3 regions of the Streptomyces sp. NPDC001381 genome follow, and region 1 is predicted to be linked to each of the others. Evidence: riboswitches for the same ligand, from Rfam matches in the RefSeq annotation. Region 1 holds a riboswitch; each other region holds the start of a gene.
What was found. A riboswitch is a leader RNA that binds a small molecule or an ion and turns the genes downstream of it on or off. The one in region 1 is predicted to bind cyclic di-AMP.

Region 1 (7,378 bases):
ACCAGGGCGTCGTAGATCGACGCGTCGCCGTGCGGGTGCAGCTTGCCCATGACCTCGCCGACCACGCGCGCGCACTTCACATAGCCGCGGTCGGGGCGCAGCCCCATCTCGTTCATCTGGTAGACGATGCGGCGGTGCACCGGCTTGAGACCGTCGCGGGCGTCGGGCAGGGCTCGGGAGTAGATGACCGAGTACGCGTACTCGAGGAAGGAGCCCTGCATCTCGTCGACGACGTCGATGTCGAGGATCCGCTCCTCGTACGAGTCGTCGGGCGGCGGGGTCTTCGTGCTGCGGCGGGCCATCGCTGCCGGCTCCTTGCTCAAGCGTGGGACGGTATCTGACGCGGACCATTGTGGACCGTGGCACTGACAGGCCGGGCTCAGGACCCGGTTTCGACCGCCGGGCCCGGAGGGCAGGCGGTCCGTGAGGGCTGCCGGCCCGGTGCGGGGGGCCGCCTCCCATGATTGCCCGCAGGGTACGCCATCACCGCCCGCGTCCCCGCTCCCGGTTTCTCGCTCTCGGCGTACGGCCTCCGGGAACTTCGCCGACCGACCGCACGCTTGCATACAGTGACAGGACCGGCAGGAAACGCGCGGTTTCCACGACCGCGTCCGCGATCGGAAGGACGTACATGCCCATGGGTCACACGGCCACAGCCCAGGCAGGCTCCGGGGGCCTGACAGCGACCGAGCACCGCCTGGCCAACGGCCTGCGCGTGGTGCTCTCCGAGGACCACCTGACCCCCGTCGCGGCGGTGTGCCTCTGGTACGACGTCGGCTCGCGCCACGAAGTCAAGGGCCGTACCGGCCTGGCTCACCTTTTCGAGCACCTCATGTTCCAGGGCTCCGCCCAGGTCAAGGGCAACGGCCACTTCGAGCTGGTCCAGGGCGCCGGAGGCTCCCTCAACGGCACCACCAGCTTCGAGCGCACCAACTACTTCGAGACCATGCCGGCCCACCAGCTGGAGCTCGCCCTCTGGCTGGAGGCCGACCGCATGGGCTCCCTGCTGGCCGCCCTGGACGACGAGTCCATGGAGAACCAGCGCGACGTGGTGAAGAACGAGCGCCGCCAGCGCTACGACAACGTTCCGTACGGCACCGCCTTCGAGAAGCTCACCGCCCTCGCCTACCCGGAGGGCCACCCCTACCACCACACGCCGATCGGTTCGATGGCCGACCTGGACGCGGCGACCCTGGAGGACGCGCGCGCGTTCTTCCGCACGTACTACGCGCCCAACAACGCCGTCCTGTCGGTCGTCGGCGACATCGACCCCGAGCAGACGCTCGCCTGGATCGAGAAGTACTTCGGTTCCATCCCCGGCCACGACGGCAAGCCCGAGCCGCGCGACGGCTCCCTGCCCGAGGTCATCGGCGAGCAGCTGCGCGAGGTCGTCGAGGAGGAGGTCCCGGCCCGCGCCCTGATGGCCGCCTACCGCCTGCCGAACGACGGCACGCGCGCGTGCGACGCGGTCGACCTGGCGCTCACCGTCCTCGGCGGCGGCGAGTCCTCCCGCCTCTACAACCGGCTGGTGCGCCGCGACCGTACGGCCGTCGCGGCCGGCTTCGGGCTGCTGCGGCTCGCCGGGGCGCCCTCCCTGGGCTGGCTGGACGTGAAGACGTCCGGGGACGTCGAGGTGCCCGTCATCGAGGCGGCCATCGACGAGGAGCTCGCCCGGTTCGCCGAGGAGGGCCCGACCGCCGAGGAAATGGAGCGCGCTCAGGCGCAGTTGGAGCGGGAGTGGCTCGACCGGCTCGGCACCGTCGCCGGCCGTGCCGACGAACTGTGCCGGTTCGCCGTCCTGTTCGGCGACCCGCAGCTCGCGCTCACCGCCGTCCAGCGCGTGCTGGACGTGACGCCCGAGGAGGTGCGGGAGGTCGCCAAGGCCCGCCTGCGCCCCGACAACCGCGCGGTGCTCGTCTACGAGCCGACCGCCCCCGAAGCCCCCGCCGACCAGGACGAGAACGAGGAGGCGGCCCAGTGACCGAGCTCGCCACGATGGACTTCCACCCCCAGCCCAGGGCGGGCGAGGCCAAGCCGTGGGCGTTCCCCGCACCCGAGCGCGCGACGCTGGACAACGGCCTGACCGTTCTGCACTGCCACCGCCCCGGCCAGCAGGTCGTCGCCGTCGAGGTCCTCCTCGACGCGCCCCTGGACGCCGAACCGGCCGGCCTGGACGGCGTCGCCACGATCATGGCGCGCGCCTTCTCCGAGGGCACCGACAAGCACTCGGCGGAGGAGTTCGCCGCCGAGCTGGAGCGCTGCGGAGCCACCCTCGACGCGCACGCCGACCACCCCGGTGTCCGCCTCAGCCTGGAGGTGCCCGCCTCCCGCCTGCCCAAGGCGCTCGGCCTGATCGCCGACGCCCTGCGCGCGCCCGCGTTCGCCGACAGCGAGGTCGAGCGCCTCGTCCGCAACCGTCTGGACGAGATCCCGCACGAGCTGGCCAATCCCTCCCGCCGTGCCGCCAAGGAGCTCTCCAAGGAGCTCTTCCCGGCGAGCGCGCGCATGTCGCGCCCCCGCCAGGGCACCGCGGACACCGTCGAGAAGATCGACTCCGCTGCCGTACGGGCCTTCTACGAGAGGCACGTCCGGCCGGCCACGGCCACCGCGGTGGTCGTCGGCGACCTGACGGGCGTCGACCTGGCCGCGCTCCTCGGCGACACCCTGGGCGCCTGGACGGGCTCCTCGGCCCAGCCGCGGCCCGTCCCGCCGGTGACCGCCGACGACACCGGCCGTGTGGTCATCGTGGACCGCCCCGGCGCCGTCCAGACGCAGCTGCTCATCGGCCGTATCGGCGCCGACCGGCACGCGCGCGTGTGGCCCGCGCAGGTGCTCGGCACGTACTGCCTCGGCGGCACCCTCACCTCCCGCCTGGACCGCGTCCTGCGCGAGGAGAAGGGCTACACGTACGGGGTGCGCGCCTTCGGGCAGGTGCTCCGGTCCGCGCCGGACGGTTCGGGCGCCGCGATGCTGGCCATCAGCGGCTCCGTCGACACGCCGAACACCGGTCCCGCCCTGGACGATCTGTGGAAGGTGCTGCGCACCCTCGCCGCCGAGGGTCTGACGGACGCCGAGCGCGATGTCGCCGTGCAGAACCTGGTGGGCGTGGCGCCGCTGAAGTACGAGACCGCCGCGGCCGTCGCGAGCACCCTGGCCGACCAGGTGGAGCAGCATCTGCCGGACGACTACCAGGCCACGCTGTACCAGCAGCTCGCCGCGACCGGCACGGTCGAGGCCACCGCCGCGGCCGTGAGCGCCTTCCCGGTGGACCGTCTGGTGACCGTCCTCGTCGGTGACGCCGCCCAGATCAAGGAGGCCGTCGAGGCGCTCGGCATCGGCGAGGTGAAGGTCGTCCCGGCGGAGTAGGGACGACCGGGCCCGCGGCCGCCGAGGCCAACGGCACACGCGCGTACGGGCCCTGGCGGACGGCGACGGCCGCCAGGGCCGCAAGATGTCCGAATTGAGGCAGAGGTTGCCTGTCTGCACTGTGGGATGCGCTACAAAAACCCTGATCCGTTTGAGGATTGAAAGCGGCGCCGCATAGCTTCATGCGGGCTGTTCGTCAGGCAGTGCGCCGCACCCGCGGCACCGGACAGTCATCGCCGAGTCCCCGTACGGCGCGAGCCAGGGGAGCCGGGGACCCATGAAGTCCCTGGGGTGAATCGGACGCCCGCGCGAACGCGAGGGGGCCCGTAGGAGACCTTCCTGCTCCGAACCCGTCAGCTAACCCGGTAGGCGAGAAGGAAGGAAAGGACCGCTCGACTTCATGGCGTTCACCTGCGCCACCGGCAAGCACCGTCGCCCCAGCCGGATGCAGCGCACCACCGCGCGCGCGGCGAGCGTCGCGGCGCTCACCACCACCGGTGTCATGGCCACCGTCGCCTCCGCCCCGGCCTTCGCCGCCGAGCCCACGCCCGAGGAGACGGGACTGATCCCCGTCGTCACCGCCGGCGAGTCCGTCGCCGAACAGATCGACGACCAGGTCGCCGTCCAGAAGAAGGCCGCCTTCGAGGAGGCCGCACGCGTGGCCGCCGCCAAGAAGGCCGCGGAGGAGCGCGAGGCACGTGTGCGCGCCGCCCGCGAGGCCGAGCGCAAGCGCCTGAACGCCTTCGTGCTGCCGATCACCGGTTCCTACGTCTCCACCGGCTACCAGGCCGGCAGTTCGCTGTGGTCCTCCGGCAGCCACACCGGCATCGACTTCCACGCCGCCAGCGGCACGCCCGTGCACGCGGTCGGCCTGGGCACCGTCGTCGAGGCGGGCTGGGGCGGGGCGTACGGCAACCAGGTCGTCATCAAGATGAACGACGGCACCTACACCCAGTACGGTCACCTGTCCTCCATCGGGGTCTCCGTGGGGCAGCAGGTCACCCCCGGGCAGCAGATCGGCCTGTCCGGCGCGACCGGCAACGTCACCGGCCCGCATCTGCACTTCGAGGCCCGCACCACGGCGGAGTACGGCTCGGACATCGACCCGGTCGCCTACCTCCGCAAGCACGGCGTGAACGTCTGACGACACACGGCGACAGACCGTCCAGCCCCGGCCCGCGCGGCCGGGGCTTTCGCCGTTTACGACCCCCCGCTGTCCAAAAAATATCCCTGGATTCCGGTCCGCCATCGGAAATTCCGGCTCATTGCAATAGAGTCACGGAACACACGTCAATCGTCGACGTTTCACGGGGATTAAGGCGGAGGTCGGTCATGCGTATTCCGGCGCACTCGGTGTGCACGGCCATCCGGGACGACATCGTCGCGGGTGTCTACGAGCGTGGCAGCCGCCTCACCGAGGAACTCCTCGCCCGCCGCTACGGAGTTTCCCGCGTCCCCGTCCGGGAGGCACTGCGCACCCTGGAGGCCGAGGGGTTCGTCGTCACCCGGCGGCACGCGGGCGCGTGCGTCGCGGAGCCGACCGAGCAGGAGGCGGCCGACCTGCTGGAGATGCGCATGCTCCTGGAGCCGCTCGGCGCCGCGCGGGCCGCCCAGCGCCGCACCGAGGCCCATCTGAAGGTGCTGCGCGGTCTGGTCCGGCTGGGCCAGGAGCGGGCCAGGAGGGGCAACAGCGAGGATCTGCGCTCCCTGGGCGGCTGGTTCCACGAGACGCTCGCCCAGGCCTCCGGAAGCCAGGCCCTGACGTCGATGCTCACCCAGCTGCGCCACAAGATCGCCTGGATGTACGCCGTGGAGGCGCCGGCCAACCCCGCGGAGTCCTGGGCCGAACACGGCGCCATCGTGGACGCGGTGGCGCGCGGCGACCAGGAGCGCGCGCGGACGGTCACGGCCCTGCACACCGAGCGGGCGACGGCGGCGCACCGGCTGCGTTTCTCCGGCGGAGCGGACCGCGCGGACCGTGTGAGGACTTCGCAACCTCCCGTAAACATGACGGGGCTGCGGCATTAACACGGGGGCCGTATACAAAGAAGGGATATTCGGCGGAGAGGTATTTCCGCTGCCCTTTTCCGTGCGCGCCCGGAATTCTCGGTGGCGCGCTCTTCGTGTGCCCGGGGGCGGGTTTCCGGTTATGCCGCCGGTAATTCCACAGGGGTGCCGCGAAAATCCGTGCGAGAAACGGCGAAGCCGCGCCACCCGAGAGGGTGACGCGGCTTCGCGCGTGACTCAGACGGTCTCGGGGAGTTCCTCGAGACCCTCGGCGACCAGCTTCGCCAGCCGGTCGAGGGCGGCGTCCGCACCCTCGGCGTCGGAGGCGAGGACGATCTCCTCGCCCCCCTGGGCGCCGAGGCCGAGGACGGCCAGCATGGAGGCCGCGTTGACGGGGTTGCCGTCAGCCTTGGCGATCGTCACCGGGACGCCTGCGGCCGTGGCGGCTCGGACGAAGATGGAGGCGGGGCGGGCGTGGAGGCCCTCGGCCCAGCCGACGTTGACGCGGCGCTCAGCCATGTGTTGCTGCCCTTCGGTGTTCAGGTTGTCTAGACCAGTGTTCCACACGTGAAGCGTGGGAGGAACGGGTCGAACGGCCGTCCCTCGGGCGGTCGCCGGATCGCGGCCTCGATCCGGCGACCGTCCTCCCACAGACTGCCTCGCGCCGTTGTCGGACGCGAGCCGTACTCTGGGCCCCATGCAGAGCGCCTCGGACCGGCACGAGTACCCCGCCCACTGGGAGGCCGACGTGGTGCTGCGCGACGGCGGCACCGCGCGCATCCGCCCCATCACCGTCGATGACGCCGAGCGCCTGGTCAGCTTCTACGAGCAGGTGTCGGACGAGTCGAAGTACTACCGCTTCTTCGCGCCCTACCCGCGACTGTCCGCCAAGGACGTCCACCGCTTCACGCACCACGACTTTGTGGACAGGGTGGGACTCGCGGCCACGGTCGGCGGCGAGTTCATCGCAACCGTACGCTACGACCGCATTGGCGCCGACGGCATGGCCGCCTCCGCGCCCGCCGACGAGGCCGAGGTCGCCTTCCTCGTCCAGGACGCCCACCAGGGGCGCGGCGTCGCCTCCGCCCTCCTCGAACACATCGCGGCCGTCGCGCGCGAGCGCGGCATCCGCCGGTTCGCCGCCGAGGTGCTCCCCGCCAACAACAAGATGATCAAGGTGTTCACGGACGCCGGCTACACCCAGCAGCGCAGCTTCGAGGACGGCGTCGTCCGCCTGGAGTTCGACCTCGAACCCACCGAACGCTCCCTGGCCGTGCAGCGCGCGCGGGAACAGCGCGCCGAGTCCCACTCCGTACGGCGCCTGCTGGCGCCCGGCTCCGTCGCCGTGATCGGCACCGGACGCGCCCCCGGCGGCGTCGGCCGCAGCGTCCTCGGCAACCTCCGGCAGGCCGGCTTCACCGGACCCCTGTTCGCCGTGAACCGGGCGTTCCCCGAAGACCTCAAGGAGCTCGACGGGGTCCCCGCCCACCGCTCCGTGCGCGACATACCCGGCCCCGTCGACCTCGCGATCGTCGCCGTACCCGCCGAGCACGTGCCCGAGGTCGTCACCGAGTGCGGCGAACACGGCGTCCAGGGACTCCTGGTCCTGTCCGCCGGGTACGCCGAGAGCGGCCCCGACGGGCGCGAGCGCCAGCGCGCACTCGTACGGCACGCACGCGCGTACGGCATGCGGATCGTCGGCCCCAACGCCTTCGGCCTCATCAACACCTCCCCACAGGTGCGGCTCAACGCCTCGCTCGCCCCGGAGATGCCGCGCCCCGGCCGCATCGGCCTGTTCGCCCAGTCCGGCGCCATCGGCATCGCCCTGCTGTCCCGCCTGCACCGCCGCGGCGGAGGCGTCACCGGTGTCACCGGCGTGTCCACCTTCGTCTCCTCCGGCAACCGCGCGGACGTCTCCGGCAACGACGTCCTGCAGTACTGGTACGACGACCCGGACACCGATGTCGCCCTGATGTACCTGGAGTCCATCGGCAACCCGCGCAAG
Region 2 (7,378 bases), on a different contig from region 1:
GTGGAGCGGCGCCGCGACCTGTGGTGCGAGCCGATCAGCAAGGTGCTGCTGCGCCACCCCACCCTGTCCGACGACGAGTTGGCGGCGACGGCCCGGGCGGTGGCCGGCTCGCTCGCCACCGTCACCATGTCGGGGCCGGGGACGGTGGAGCTGCAGCCGTGCGGGGTCACCAAGGCGACCGGGCTGGCCCTGGCCGCGGACCACCTGGGTCTGCGGCCCGAGGACACCCTGGCCTTCGGGGACATGCCCAACGACATCCCGATGTTCGACTGGGCCGCCCGGGGTGTCGCGATGGCCAACGCCCACCCGGAGCTCAAGGCGGTGGCCGACGAGGTGACGACGTCGAACGAGGACGACGGCGTCGCCGTCGTCCTCGAACGTCTCTGGGCCTAGGCCCGGTGGGCCCGGCTCAGTACGCGCCGAACACGTTGTCGATCGAGCCGTACCGCGCGGCCGCGTAGTTGCAGGAGGCGGTGATGTTCGCGACCGGGTCGTACGGGTCCCAGGAGGTGCCGGACACGTGGTACGCGTTGAAGGTCGGGTCGATGATCTGCAGCAGGCCCTTGGACGGGGTGCCGGCGGCCGCGTTGGAGTCCCACAGGTTGATGGCGGACGGGTTGCCCGAGGACTCGCGCAGCACGTTGCGGTAGATGCCGTTGTAGGTGCCCGGGATCCCGTGCTGCGCCATGACCTGGAGCGACGCGCGGATCCAGCCGTCGAGGTTGTTGGCGTAGCCGAGGCTGGTGGCGGTGGCCACGGTCGGGGTCGCCGCGGAGGCGGTGGTCGCGCCGAAGAGCGGGAGGGCGAGCACGGTGACGCCGGTGGCGGCGACGGCGAGCTTGCGGGCGAGGCGGCGGGGCTGAGCGGGCATGGCGAAGTTCCTCTCCGTCGCCTGCGAGGTGAGCTGTCGGGTTCGGGCGGGAGCTGCCCGGCCGGGTCCTCGCGGACTCGGCTTCACCCCGAGCCGTCCCGGTATGTCCTGAACATGCCCATAGGCATGTCCGGGTCCGCCCGGTGCGGCGACTTACCTGGTTCCCCCGCTCCTGCCCTGGTGTTCTCGGTGGGTGCCGGGGCGGTGGCAGGATTCGGCGTCCGCCCGACAGGCCGGGAACGTATGCGAGAGCACATGTCCGGAACAAGTGGCGGATTCACAGTTCGGCCCTATTGACCTTGGTCTGCGGTCTATGAGGTGCTTGATCCTTTGTGGCTGCAAACGTCAACTCGGTTGAGCGGGAAGAGGAATCGGAATGCGGCGGAGGGGAACCTGTTCCCCGGGGGAGTGAGCCAACTCACCGGCGTCCACAAGAGGGGCTAATCGGGCAATAGCCTCAACGGGTTATTAAGGGGCCGATGCCGAGGGGGGACCCTTATACGGCCAGGCTGTAACCGTGGGGGCTCGCGGTGATCGAAACATGACCGGATACGCTGACTTGAGTGAGCGCAGAGACCTATCGACAAACCGCGTAGTCGCCAGTAGACACCAGCAGACAGGAGACCCCTCGTGACCGTCGTCGAGCCGTTTGGGCTGAGCGTGCGGGACCAGGCTCTGGAAGCCGATGTCCAGGCCGGACTGGCGGCTGTCGAGGAAGGCTTGCTCGAGGCCACCAAGAGTGAGGTGCCGTTCATCACCGAGGCCGCCCAGCACCTGCTGCGGGCCGGCGGGAAGCGGTTCCGGCCGCTGCTCGTGATGCTCGCGGCGCGCTTCGGCGACCCCTACGCGCCGGGTATCGTCCCCTCGGCCGTCGTGGTGGAGCTCACCCATCTGGCCACCCTCTACCACGACGACGTCATGGACGAGGCCGCCGTGCGGCGCGGGGTGCCCAGCGCGAACGCCCGCTGGGGCAACTCGCTCGCCGTCCTCACCGGCGACTTCCTCTTCGCGCGCGCCTCGCACATCCTGGCCGACCTCGGCCCGGAGGCGGTGCGGGTGCAGGCGGAGGCGTTCGAGCGGCTGGTCACCGGCCAGATCCTGGAGACGGCCGGCCCGGTCGACGGCCGTGACCCGGTCGAGCACTACCTCGACGTCCTCGGCGGCAAGACCGGCTCCCTGGTGGCGGTCTCCTGCCGCTTCGGCGCGATGATGTCGGGCGCCGACGAGACCGTCGTGGACGTGCTGACCCAGTACGGGGAGCGGCTCGGCGTCGCCTTCCAGCTCGCCGACGACGTCCTCGACATCGCCTCCGACTCCCACGAGTCGGGCAAGACGCCGGGCACGGACCTGCGCGAGGGCGTCCCCACGCTTCCGGTGCTGCGGCTGCGCGAGCGCGCGGCCCAGCAGGCCCTGCCCGAGGACGTCGCGCTGTGCGAGCTGCTCGACTCCGACCTGAGCGACGACGCGAAGCTCGCCGAGGCGGTCGCCGCGCTGCGCGCCCACCCGGCGCTGGAACAGGCCCGCCGCGACACGGTGCGCTACGCCGAGGAGGCGCGGGCCGCGCTGGCGCCGCTCGTGGAGTGCGACGCGAAGGCGGCGCTCATGGGCCTGTGCGACGCGGTGGTCCACCGGGCCGGCTGACCCCCGACCCCTACGGGTCGGAGGACTCCGTCGTCGCTCCGTGTCATACCGCAGGTGTACACGGAGTTGAGTCCGTGGGGTGACGCCTCCTCACGCCGTATTTGGTCAGATGGACATCACGGAAAACACCACTCCTCACCGATTCGGGTGAGAATGGCGGCACGGGGTGGGACGTTCAACGTGAGATGACCAGCCGCCGCCGACGACGGAGGTAAGGCACACATGGCACCGAACGCAACCGACGACAGCACGACCGCCGGGGAGACGGACGACCTGCGCGTCGGGCGGCGCAAGGCCGTGCGGTACGTCGTCCCGGTCACCGTGATCGGCGTCGCCGCGGCGACGATCGGCCTGGTCCCGGCGCTCGCCGACTCCGGCGACCCGGACCTGCCGAAGATCACCGCACAGCAGCTCCTCGACAAGATCGCGGCTTCGGACGTGCAGCAGCTGTCCGGCACCGTGAAGATCAGCACCGACCTGGGCCTGCCCGACCTCGGCGGGCTGGAGAGCGGACTGCTCTCCGGGGCCGCGGGCGGCGGTGACGGGTCGTCCGCCGACCCCTCGGTCAAGCTCACCGAACTCGCCTCCGGCACCCACACCCTGCGCGTCGCCGCCGACGGCCCCGACCGGCAGAAGCTCTCCCTGCTGGAGAACGCCGCCGAGTACAGCATCGTCCACAACGGCAAGGACGTGTGGGGCTACGACAGCTCCTCCAACGAGGTCTACCACTCCACCACCGACGAGAGCGCGAAGGACGGGGCGGAGACCCCCGTGCCCGCCACGCCCAAGGACCTCACCGAGGACGCCCTCAAGGCGGTCGACGACACCACGTCCGTCACCGTCGACGGCACCGTGCACGTCGCGGGCCGCGACGCCTACAAGCTGCTGATCAAGCCGAAGCAGTCCGGTTCCACGGTCGGCGCGATCAGCGTGGCGGTGGACGCGAAGACCGGGATGCCGCTGAAGTTCACGCTGACCCCGGCGAGCGGCGGCGCCGCCGTCGTGGACGCGGGCTTCACCCAGGTCACCTTCGCCGCGCCGGCCGCCTCCACCTTCGACTTCACCCCGCCCAAGGGCGCGAAGGTCACCGAGGGCGACGACGCCGAGGCGACACCGGGGCACTCCGGCGCCTCCGGCGCCTCCGACGAAAAGCTCGAAGGCCTCGGCGGCCTCACCGGCGCCGAGGAGGCCGAGGGCTTCGACGTCCTCGGCAAGGGCTGGACCTCCGTCGCCGTCCTCGAGACCGGCGGCGAGGGCGTCCCCTCGGACGCCGAGCTCAACTCCGAACTCGGCTCCGACGCCGGCGGCGCCCTCAGCGGCTTCCTCGGCTCGTTCGGCGACAAGGTGAGCGGCAAGTTCGGCTCCGGCACCGTCTTCTCCACCCGCCTGATCAACGCCCTGGTCACGGACGACGGCACGGTCTACGTCGGCGCGGTGACCAAGGACGCCCTGGTGAAGGCGGCCGACTCGGCGAAGTAAGTACCCTACGGAGCCTGTCCGTTCCCAGCACGCGTGCGAAGGGGGAGCCCATGGATGACGAACCCGTCATCCACACCCATGCCCTCACCAAGCGCTTCCGCGGCGGCCAGCTCGCCGTGGACCGCCTGGACCTCACCGTCCCGGCGGGCAGCGTCTTCGGCTTCCTCGGTCCGAACGGCTCCGGCAAGACCACCACGATCCGCATGCTGATGGGCCTCATCGAGCCCTCCTCCGGCGCGGCGCGCGTCCTGGGGCAGCCCGTGCCCCGGGCCGCGCGCACCGTGCTCCCGCAGGTCGGCGCGCTGATCGAGGGACCCGCCCTGTACGGCTTCCTCTCCGGCCGCGACAACCTCCTCCGCTACGACGCCGCCGACCCGACCGCCGACCCGCGCACCCGGCGCAGCCGCGTCGCCGCGGCGCTGGAGCGGGTCGGGCTGACGGCCGCGGCCGGCAAGAAGGCGAGGGCGTACTCGCTCGGCATGAAGCAGCGGCTGGGGCTGGCCGCCGCTCTCCTCCAGCCCCGCCGGCTCCTCGTCCTCGACGAGCCGACCAACGGTCTCGACCCGCAGGGCATGCGGGAGATCCGGTCCCTGGTGCGGGAACTGGCCTCGGACGGCACCACCGTGTTCCTGTCCTCCCATCTCCTCGACGAGATCGAGCAGGTGTGCACGCACGCCGCGGTGATGGCGCAGGGCCGCCTGATCACCCAGGGCGCGGTGGCCGAGCTGGCGGCGGGCGCGCGCGGCCGGCTCGTGGTGACCACGCCCGACACCGCCGAGGCGGCCCGGGTGCTGAAGGAACAGGGCGCGGCGGACGTCGCCGTCGCCGAGGACCGGGTCACCGCCGAGCCCCCCGAGCGCGATCTCGCGGAGGTGAACGCCGCGTTGGTGACGGCCGGCGTCCGCGTCCGCGGCTTCGCCGTCGAGCGGGCCTCCCTGGAGGACGCGTTCGTGGCACTCACCGGGGAGGGGTTCGATGTCGCGGGCTGACGCGGTACGGGAGGCGCGGGCGCCCAGCCCCCTGTGGTCCCTCGGTCTCCTCCGCAGCGAACTCCTCATCACCTTCCGCCGCTGGCGCACGCTCGCGCTGCTGGGGGTCCTGGCGGCCGTGCCGGTCCTGGTCGGCATCGCCGTGAAGATCGAGACGGGGGACGGCTCGTCCGCCGGCCCGGGCGGCGGAGGGGGCGAGGGTGGCCCGGCCTTCATCGCGCAGGTCACCAACAACGGCCTGTTCCTGGTCTTCACCGCGCTGGCCGCCACGCTGCCGTTCTTCCTGCCGATGGCGATCGGTGTCGTCGCGGGCGACGCGATCGCCGGCGAGGCGAACGCCGGCACCCTGCGCTACCTGCTGGTCGCCCCCGCCGGCCGCACCCGCCTTCTCCTCGTCAAATACGCGACCGTGCTGGCCTTCTGCCTGGTGGCCACCCTCGTCGTGGCGGTGTCGGCGCTGACCGTGGGGGCACTGCTCTTCCCGCTGGGCGACCTCACCACCATCTCCGGCACGACCATCGGCTTCGCCGACGGTCTGGGCCGGGCCCTGCTGATCGCCCTGGTCGTCGCCGCGTCCCTGACCGGCCTGGCGGCGCTGGGTCTGTTCGTCTCCACGCTCACCGGCAGCGGCATCGCGGCGATGGCGACCACCGTGGGCCTGCTGATCACGGTGCAGATCCTCGACCAGATCCCCCAGCTCCACGCGATCCAGCCGTACCTCTTCTCCCACTACTGGCTGTCCTTCGCCGACCTGGTGCGCGACCCCGTCTACTGGGACGACCTGGTGAAGAACCTCGGTCTCCAGGCCCTGTACGCGGCGGTGTTCGGCTCGGCGGCCTGGGCGCGGTTCACGGCGAAGGACATCACGGCGTGAGCCGCGGTCAGGCGGCCTGGTGGGGGAGCGGTCAGGCGGCCTGGTGGGTGAAGCGGGCGAGCGGGGCCTCCCGCGCGAAGAACGACTTCGCGCGGGCCAGCGCCTCGGTGTCGCCGAGCACGTCACCGGGCTTGCTGCCGTTGCCGAGCAGCACCCCGCCGAAGCGCATCCCCAGGTAGGCGGCCGAGTTGTTGAGGGTGCCGACCAGCGGCTCGGCGACCGAGGCATCCGGGTCGGCGAGCACGGTCACGCCCCAGAGCGTGCGTCCGGCCATCGTCGCCTTGAAGTCGATGCCGGGGGTGCGCAGCCAGCCCGACCAGTGGTCCAGGTAGCGCTTGGCGTGGGTGGAGACCGAGTACCAGTACAGCGGTGAGGCGATGACGACGTCCGTCGCGGCGAGGGTCGCGTCGAGCAGCAGCCCGAGGTTCCCCTCCGTGGGCCGGACGTGGTCGCTGTCGTGCCGCAGGTCCTCGAACTCCGGCAGCGGATGCTCGGCCAGGCTGATCCACGTCTGCTCGACGCCGGGGTCCAGCTGTTCGGCGGCCCGGCGGGCGAGCGCCTCCGTGTTGCCGTCCGTACGGCTGCTGGCCAGCACGAAGAGAAAACGGCGGTCCATGGAAAGATCCCCCAGATAGTCGGCGTACGGTGATAATGCGCACCTGCATTATATGCGCACGCAATCAATTCTGGGAAGGGCGCTCCCGGCCGCCCGCGCCACCGCCAGCAGCAAGTCCTCCCGCCCGTGTGCCGCGACGACCTGCATCCCCACCGGACAACCGTCGGCGCCGAGGCCCGCCGGAAGGCTGACCGCCGGGTGCCCGCTCAGGTTGAACGCCCAGGTCAGCGCCGTCGAGTACCGCTCACCGGGGCCTTCGTGACCGTGCGCGGCGTTCGGCGTGGCCGGCGTCAGCAGGAGGTCGGCCCGGGCGAAGAAGCCCGCCAGCCGGGCGTCGTTCACCTCGCGGATCCGCCCGGCCGCCCCGCCGGGATCGTCCGCCGGCCGCCCCCGCAGCGCGAGCCACGCGGCGGCCGGATCCTCCAGCCGCGGCGGCGCCCCGCCCGGCAGCAGCCGTACGACACCGGTGTCGGCGAGCTTCACGGCGGCGGCCCGGGCGAGGGCCAGAGGCTCGGGATCGGGGACGGAGGAGGCGAAGCCGAGATCGGGGGCGAAGACGGCGGTGACCGGGAGCGCCGCCGGCCCGGCGGACGCCGAGGCGTACCGGCGGGACGTCGGCGCCATCACCCGCCAGTACGCCTCCGCGTCCGCCGCGGACCGCACGAGCACCCCGGGGGCGGCGAGGCCCGTACGGTCCGCGGACGGCAGCCGCCCGTTCGTCGTCTTCAGGCCGGTCACCCCGCACCAGGCCGCCGGGATGCGTACCGAGCCCGCGCCGTCGCTGCCGGTGGCCAGCGGCACCAGCCCGGCCGCCACCGCCGCCGCGGACCCGGCCGAGGAGCCGCCCGGGGTGCGGTCGGGCCGCCAGGGACTGACGGTGGGGCCGTGCGCGCCGAGGCCCCAGGTCT
Region 3 (7,378 bases), on a different contig from region 1:
CCCGTCCCTGAAGTGGGGCGATCTGCGGATGAGCGCCATGCGCTCACCACTGGGGTCCGCGCCGAAGGCCTCGGGCTGCAGTGCGCGGAGCCCGCGGCTCAGGGAACGGAAACCGGACACGGTACCTCCAGGTGGGGTCGCTGAGGCATTCCATTATGGTCGCCCCCTCCGACAGTGCGTTGACAGCCCTCGTCCCGCCTCCCGATACTGACCCACTGTTCAGTAACGATCCGGTTCGAGGAGCCCCCATGTCCGCCGCGCCCCTGTTGTCCCTGACCTGGACGGACGACGTCACCGGCCGCCGGGGCTTCCTGGTGGTGGACCGGCTCGTGCGCGGTGTGTGCAGCGGCGGTCTGCGGATGCGGGAGGGCTGCACCCTGGAGGAGGTGACGGGGCTCGCGCGCGGGATGAGCCTCAAGGAGGCGCTGCACTACGACCCCCGGGCGCGCTACGTCCCCCTGGGCGGGGCCAAGGGCGGCATCGACTGCGATCCCCGCGACCCGGAGGCGTACGGGCTGCTGGTCCGTTATCTGCGGGCGGTGCGGCCGTACGTGGAGAGCTGCTGGACCACCGGCGAGGACCTGGGCCTGACCCAGGACCTGGTGGACCGGGCGGTCGCCGAGGTGGGCCTGGTCTCCTCGGTGCAGGCCGTGTACCCGCTGCTCGACGACGAGGAGGCGGCCCGCGCGCGTCTGGCGGACGCCTTCGCCGTCGAGGTGGACGGCATCGGCCTGGACGAGCTGGTCGGCGGCTGCGGGGTGGCCGAGTCGGTGCTGACCGCCCTGGACGGGGCCGGGGTGCCGTACACCGGGACGCGGGTGGCGCTGCAGGGGCTCGGCACCATGGGCGGCGCCACGGCACGCTTCCTCTCGCGCGCGGGGCTGACGGTCGTGGCCGTCGCCGACGTCAAGGGCACGATCGCCAACCCGGACGGACTCGACGTGGAGGCGCTGCTCGCCGCGCGCGACGGCCACGGCACCGTGGACCGTGCCGCGCTGCGGCCCGCCGACCGCGAACTGCCGGGCGAGGCCTGGCTGTCGGTGGACGCGGAGGTGCTGGTGCCGGCGGCGGTGTCGTACGCGATCGGCGTCGAGGAAGAGGAACGGATCACCGCCCGCTGGATCGCCGAGGCGGCCAACATGCCGGTCCTGCCGGAGGCGGAGGCGTCGCTCCACGCGCGCGGGGTGCGCGTCCTGCCGGACGTGGTGGTCAACTCCGGGACGAACGCCTGGTGGTGGTGGACACTGTTCGGCGACATCGGCGCGGACGCGGACGAGGCGTTCGCGCACACGCGCCGTGCCATGCGGGCGCTGATGGAGCTGGTCCTGGCGCGCGCCCAGGCGGACGGGACGACGCCCCGGGCCGCCGCGCACGCCCTCGCCGCGGAGCGGCTGCCGGTGATCGCGGAGCGGTTCGGACGGCACCGGTGAGGACGTCGGCGCAGGTCGCGGAGCCCGTACGGATCGGCGGGCGTCCGGCTCCTGTGTAGGGTGACGGCGTGGCGAGGGTCCGGTTGAGCGTGGCCGAGCGGCGTGAGGAGCTGCTGCGGGCCGCCATCGAGCAGATCGAGGCGCGGGGCGTGGCGGCGGTCAGGATCGCCGACGTGGCCGCGGCGCTCGGTGTGAGCAACGCGCTGGTCCTCTACCACTTCTCGACGAAGGAGAAGCTGGTCGCCGAGGCCTTCGCGTACGCCGCCGAGGGCGACCTGGCCCAGCTGCGCCGGCTGCTCGGCCGCCGGACGACCGCGCTGCGCCGGCTGCGGTCGGCGGTGCGCTGGTACGCCCCGACCGGGCAGGCCAAGGGCTGGCGGCTGTGGATCGAGGGCTGGGCGGTGTCCCTGCGCGAGCCCGCGTTGCGGGAGGTCGCCCGGGACCTCGACCGGAAGTGGAAGTCGGCGCTCACCGAGGTCATCACCGAGGGTGTGACGGCAGGCGAGTTCACCTGCCCGGACCCGACGGCGACGGCCCTGCGGCTGACGGCCCTCCTGGACGGTCTGGCCGTCCAGCTGACGTCGTACGGCGGCACGGTGTCCCGGGCCAGGGCACAGGAGTGGGTGGAAGAGACGCTGACGAGGGAACTCGGGCTGAGCACCCCGGCCCGCCCGGCGTCCGGGGTCTCCGAGTTCTCCGCGGTCTCCGGGGTCTCCGAGTTCTCCGCGGTCTCCGAGGCATCCGAGGTCGACGACGAGGGCCCCTGACGGCGGGACGGGGGTCGGGGGGCGCAGCCTCCGGGGGCGAGCACGGGAAGGGTGCGGCGGGGTGAATCCCTCCCGCCGCACCCCGCCCCTCACGCCACCGCGGCGATCCGCATCCTGATGTCCGCGGGCGACAACGCGCCCTTGGCGGTCACGTGATCCCCCGACGACTCCCCCCGCAGCCGCCGCCCGATCCACGGCACGAGATACTCCCGCGCCCACTGCACGTCGTCCCTGCGCACCTCGAGCGTCCCCCGGGGCGGCAGCGGCGGCCAGGGCTGCTCCGGGTCGGCCGGCACCTCCAGCCCGAGCACCTGCCCGGCCCGCAGCGCCACCCGCGTGTGCCCCTCCGGGGAGAGGTGCAGCCGGTCGCCGTCCCACGCCCGCCGGTCCTGCACGGACTTCAGGGACCACAGGTCGAGCACCGGACACCCGTACCGGTCCGCGATGGCCCGGACATGCCCGTTGTAGGTGGCGATCTTCCCGCGCAGATGCTTGAGCACGGGCACGCCCCGCGTGTCGAAGCCGGTCGTCACCATGACCGTGCCAGCGACGGCGGTCAGTGCGGCGATCGCGCTCTCGAAGCGCTCGGCGACCTCGTCGGGGTCGGTGCCCGGCCGGAGGATGTCGTTGCCGCCCGCGCAGAAGGACACCAGGTCCGGGGCGAGTTCGACGGCCCGCGGAAGCTGGTCCTCCATGATCTGGTCGAGCAGCTTTCCGCGCACGGCCAGGTTGGTGTACTCGAAGTCGCCTTCGGGCCGCCGGTCCGCGAGCAGCACCGCGAACCGGTCGGCCCAGCCGACGAACGCCCCGTCGGGCCCGGGGTCGCCGACGCCCTCGGTGAAGCTGTCCCCCACCGCCACGTACGACCCGATCACTGATCTGTTGTCACTCTTCGAATCGTCTGCCACGGCAGATCATGATTCACCTTCGAATGTGACCTACGCGACCGTAGGCAGGGGTTGACGGTCGGTGAGATAAGCCACTCCCGAAGAGTTCGCCCCTCAGGGAATAAGGGACCACGCCCGGAAGTTGTTGATCCGGAAGTGGCTCCAGGTCGTCCGGAAGGCGAAGTGCCCGCGGGTGTAGGGCTGCAGGTCGGCGTAGTCGAAGACCAGCCGCCCGTTGTTCCACCACCTCACCGTGGAGCCGTCGGAGACGATCCGCACGTGGTGCGGCCGGTTCGCCACGAGCAGCGGCTCGGTGTAGTCGAGGATCAGCGGGCGCACACCCGCCAGGCCCACGTAGCGGCGCAGCCGGGTCGTGGTGTTGGTGTTGGCGCCGTAGCCGACGTAGTAGGTCGTGAGCTGGTCGTACTCGGCGAGGGCGCCGCCGCGCGGGGTGGCGAAGAGGTCGTCCGGGGAGCGGACGTCGACGGCGTTCCAGAAGTTGTTGAGGTCGGAGACACGGTCGTTGGCGCCGCCCTCGGCGACGGGGGTGGCGACGTATTCGAGGACGTACGGTCCTTCGAGCGGCCGCTTGAACCAGACCGTCGCCCCGGCGGGCACGTCGATGTCCAGGATTCCGCGCGAGGCCGTGACGCTCCCGCCCCGCTCCCGTTCCACGACCCACTGGCGCAGCCCGTGGCGGAAGTCGTCGTGGGCGATCAGCCGGCGGTGGCGAGGGGTGGCGCTCGCGGGACCGGCCGGGGCCAGGGCGGCGAGGGCGGCGCCTGCGGCGAGGGCTCCCAGGGCCCGACGGGTGGTGGTCATGGCGGCGGCTCCTTCGGTGAGCATCGGCGGGACGTCTGCGGGACGTCTGGGGACGTTTGCGGGAACAAGCGGAAAGCGCTTACCCCCTACCCGTCGAGCCGCCCCGGAACCCGGAGGGCACGCCGAAGGCCGGACCCCGGGGGCGGGGGTCCGGCCTTCGGCTGCGTGTCAGGCGATCAGGCGTGTCGCGCGGGGGTCGTCGGCGCGGGTCAGCCGACGGAGACGCCGTGGGAGCGGAGGTAGGCGACCGGGTCCACGTCCGAGCCGTAGTTCGGCGTGGTGCGGATCTCGAAGTGCAGGTGCGGGCCGGTCACGTTGCCGGTCGCGCCGGAGAGGCCGACCTGCTGGCCCGCGGTCACGGTCTGACCGGCCGAGACGGAGAGCTGGGAGAGGTGGGCGTACTGGGCGTAGTAACCGTCGTTGAGCTTGATGACGACCTGGTTGCCGTACGCGCCGCCCCATCCGGCGGAGACGACCGTGCCCGCGCCGACGGCCTTGAGCGAGGTGCCGGTCGGCACGACGAAGTCGACGCCGGTGTGGTAGCCGCTGGACCACATGCCGCCGGCCACGCGGTAGCCGGTCCCGACGGTCGCGCCGGCCACCGGAAGGCTGTAACCGCTGGAAGTGCCGGCGCCGCTCTCGGCGGCCGTGGCGGTCGTCTTCGAGGAGGACGACGTCGAGGCCTTCGAGCCGGAGGACGTGGTGGAGGAGGACGACGACGTCGAGGTCTTCGACGACGAGGAGGAGGAAGCGGACGAACCGGAGGAGGACTTGGTGGTCGCGGCCTTCTTGCCGATCGACAGCTCGAGGCCGGGGTGGATCAGCGAGGGGTTGCCGCCGACCGCCTCACGGTTGTCCGCGTACAGCTTGTGCCAGCCACCGCTGACGTTCTGCTCGTCGGCGATCTTGGCGAGGTAGTCACCGGCCCGCACGGTGTAGGTCCTGGCGTGCGAAGCCGGGGACTTCCGCGACACCGGAGCGGCCTGTACGGCGTTTTCCGCGACCGATCCGGAAACGGCCTGAGCGGCCGACTGGGAAACCGACTGAGTGGTGGCCGCATGGGCGCCGGTGGCTCCCATGAGCGGGAGGGCGAGCGCGGCCCCGCCGGTTCCGGCGACGGCTATGGAACGGGTGAAACGCTGGGTCTTCGGACGGCGGTGCTTACCCTTCGCGGGCATGGCGAATTCCTCTCCGGCGCCTGCGAGGTGAGCTGTCGGGTGCGGACTGGAGATGCCCGGCCGCGCCGAGGCGCGGCTTTACCCCAAGCCTGTTCCGGAGACCGGAACAGGCGGTTCTACCTGTGGGTCCCCCGCTCCTGCCGTGACGGGTGAGTGTGCGGACTCCGGGCGGCGGCAGGATTCGGCGTCCGTCCGGATTGGACTGGAACGTAAGCGACCCAGACGCACGGGAACAAGCACAGGTTGCCCTGCTCACTCCTTTCTCTTGATCCCCTGTGAGAATTACCGGTGACGCTGCGTGCATCAGGCACGCGCATTTTCGCCCAACGTCCCTGAAAAGACATTGGATTACGTGAACATGACGGGCGACGGACGGTCACGAATATGACGCTGCTCACGTGACGCCCCTCCAGGATCCCCTATTCCAGAGCGAGTTGTAACGAAGGATCCAATTCGGACAGAACCCTCAGATCCGACGCAGACGGATAACCGTCGCATCGAGGTCACCCCGCAGCGCGATCCGCAGTCCATGGTGCAACAGCACCGCACCCCGGTGCACTTCGCCCGTTTCGCGGCATTCGTACGACGCTGCCGGGTCGAGGCCGCGCAGCCTCAGCGCGGGTACGGGCTCGCCGTACCGCTGCGCCTCCAGCCAGGCGAGGACCACGGCCTCGTCGCCGCGGACGTACTGGACGGCGCTCAGTCCGCCCGCCGGGGGACGCAGCCGGTACAGGTCGCCCTGCTGGACGAGGGGCCGGATCTCCTTGTAGAGGTCCACCCATCGCCGGGCCTCGGCGAGCTCCTCGTCGGTCCACTCGGACAGGTCCCCGCCGACCCCGAGCACCCCGGCCATCGCACTGACGAAACGGAAGCGCAGTGAGCTGACCCGCCCGTTCAGCTGGGTGTTGGGGCTGTCGGTGACCCAGGCGGCCATGACGCGCGCGGGGTGGATCTGGCTGAAGCCGTGCTGGATGGCGAGGCGGTCGAGCGGGTCGGTGTTGTCGGAGGTCCACACCTGGTCGGTGCGGCTCAGGATGCCGAGGTCGATCCGCCCGCCGCCACCCGAGCAGGACTCGAAGGCCACACCCGGGTGGGCCGCCCGCAACCGGTCCAGGAGGGCGTACAGACCGCGCACGTGGTCGACCCACAGACGCTGCGGGTAGGCGTCGTCCGGCCAGCCGGCGTCGGTGAAGCAGCGGTTGAAGTCCCACTTGACGTAGTCGATGGGCGCACTGGACAGGAGCCCGTCGAGCTGTCCCCAGAGGTACTCCTGGACGTCCTCGCGCGCGAGGTTCAGCATGAGCTGATTGCGGAACTCCGTCCGCTTTCGTCCCGGCTGGAACTGCACCCAGTCCGGGTGGGCGCGGTACAGGTCGCTGTCCGGGTTGACCATCTCGGGCTCGACCCAGATGCCGAACTGCATGCCGAGCCCGTGCACCTGGTCGGCGAGGGGCTTGAGGCCGTGGGGGAAGCGGTCCGGGTTGGGGTGCCAGTCGCCGAGTCCGGCACGGTCGCTGGTGCGGGCGCCGAACCAGCCGTCGTCGACGACGAACAGCTCGACGCCGATCTCCGCGGCACGGCGGGCGAGGGCCGCCTGCTGCTCCTCGGAGATGTCGAAGAAGGTGGCCTCCCAGGAGTTGAACAGCACCGGCCGGTCCCGCTCGGCGTCCGGGATCACATGGGCGCGCTGGTAGGCGTGCCAGGCGCGGCTGGCGCCGCCGAAGCCGCCGTCGCTCCACAGGCCGGCGAAGACGGGCGCGGTGAAGGACTCCCCCGCCGCCAGGCGCAGCAGGCCCGAGTCGTCGTGGCCGGCGCCGCCGGTGATCTGTACGCGCTCGTCCGGGAGTTGGGCGACGGCGATGCGCCAGGAGCCGGACCAGCCGAGGGCGCAGCCGTAGACCTCGCCGCGCTCCTCGGTCGCGTCGGTGTCGAGGGCGACCCAGGGCAGATACTGGTGGCCGGTGTGGCCGCGGCGGCTGCCGATGACCTTCTCACCGTAGGTGAGCGGGGCCCTCACGAGCCGGGACTCGGCGGCCCAGCGGCCGTGCAGCTGCGACAGCCGCCAGCCCTCCCGCTCGGGCAGGGTCCAGGTGGCGGAGTCGGCGCGCAGCAGCTCCAGCGGCTCCGCGCCCTCGTTGCGCAGGGTCGTCCAGCGCTCCATGACGTCGTCCCGCATCCGGTAGTGCAGGGTGATCGTCAGACCGGCGTCGCGGAAGCGCAGCCGCAGCTCGGCGCCCTCGGTCTCGTACGTCTCGAAGGTCCATTCGGTGCCGCGCCGCTCGGCGGTGCGTACG

Region 2: it holds a riboswitch for cyclic di-AMP, as region 1 does, so the genes downstream of both, ACFY2L_RS17800 (transglycosylase SLT domain-containing protein) here and ACFY2L_RS34460 (M23 family metallopeptidase) in region 1, are expected to answer to the same signal.
Region 3: it holds a riboswitch for cyclic di-AMP, as region 1 does, so the genes downstream of both, ACFY2L_RS08885 (peptidoglycan DD-metalloendopeptidase family protein) here and ACFY2L_RS34460 (M23 family metallopeptidase) in region 1, are expected to answer to the same signal.

What each region holds. Positions count from the first base shown of each region.
Region 1 covers NZ_JBIAWO010000012.1:122,376-129,753, forward strand. The annotation lists gene ACFY2L_RS34445 (DNA topoisomerase (ATP-hydrolyzing) subunit A) at 1-302, opposite strand, end outside; gene ACFY2L_RS34450 (M16 family metallopeptidase) at 632-1,981, shown strand; gene ACFY2L_RS34455 (M16 family metallopeptidase) at 1,978-3,366, shown strand; cyclic di-AMP (ydaO/yuaA leader) riboswitch at 3,591-3,752, shown strand; gene ACFY2L_RS34460 (M23 family metallopeptidase) at 3,767-4,510, shown strand; gene ACFY2L_RS34465 (GntR family transcriptional regulator) at 4,699-5,394, shown strand; gene ACFY2L_RS34470 (HPr family phosphocarrier protein) at 5,611-5,892, opposite strand; gene ACFY2L_RS34475 (GNAT family N-acetyltransferase) at 6,071-7,378, shown strand, end outside.
Region 2 covers NZ_JBIAWO010000003.1:909,820-917,197, reverse strand. The annotation lists gene ACFY2L_RS17805 (HAD family hydrolase) at 1-393, shown strand, start outside; gene ACFY2L_RS17800 (transglycosylase SLT domain-containing protein) at 410-871, opposite strand; cyclic di-AMP (ydaO/yuaA leader) riboswitch at 875-1,101, opposite strand; gene ACFY2L_RS17795 (polyprenyl synthetase family protein) at 1,502-2,512, shown strand; gene ACFY2L_RS17790 (outer membrane lipoprotein carrier protein LolA) at 2,735-3,991, shown strand; gene ACFY2L_RS17785 (ABC transporter ATP-binding protein) at 4,042-4,980, shown strand; gene ACFY2L_RS17780 (ABC transporter permease) at 4,967-5,854, shown strand; gene ACFY2L_RS17775 (flavodoxin family protein) at 5,886-6,470, opposite strand; gene ACFY2L_RS17770 (amidase) at 6,519-7,378, opposite strand, start outside.
Region 3 covers NZ_JBIAWO010000002.1:401,903-409,280, reverse strand. The annotation lists gene ACFY2L_RS08910 (MBL fold metallo-hydrolase) at 1-120, opposite strand, end outside; gene ACFY2L_RS08905 (Glu/Leu/Phe/Val dehydrogenase dimerization domain-containing protein) at 249-1,430, shown strand; gene ACFY2L_RS08900 (TetR/AcrR family transcriptional regulator) at 1,499-2,197, shown strand; gene ACFY2L_RS08895 (SGNH/GDSL hydrolase family protein) at 2,287-3,072, opposite strand; gene ACFY2L_RS08890 (DUF6250 domain-containing protein) at 3,199-3,906, opposite strand; gene ACFY2L_RS08885 (peptidoglycan DD-metalloendopeptidase family protein) at 4,116-5,084, opposite strand; cyclic di-AMP (ydaO/yuaA leader) riboswitch at 5,089-5,246, opposite strand; gene ACFY2L_RS08880 (alpha-galactosidase) at 5,551-7,378, opposite strand, start outside.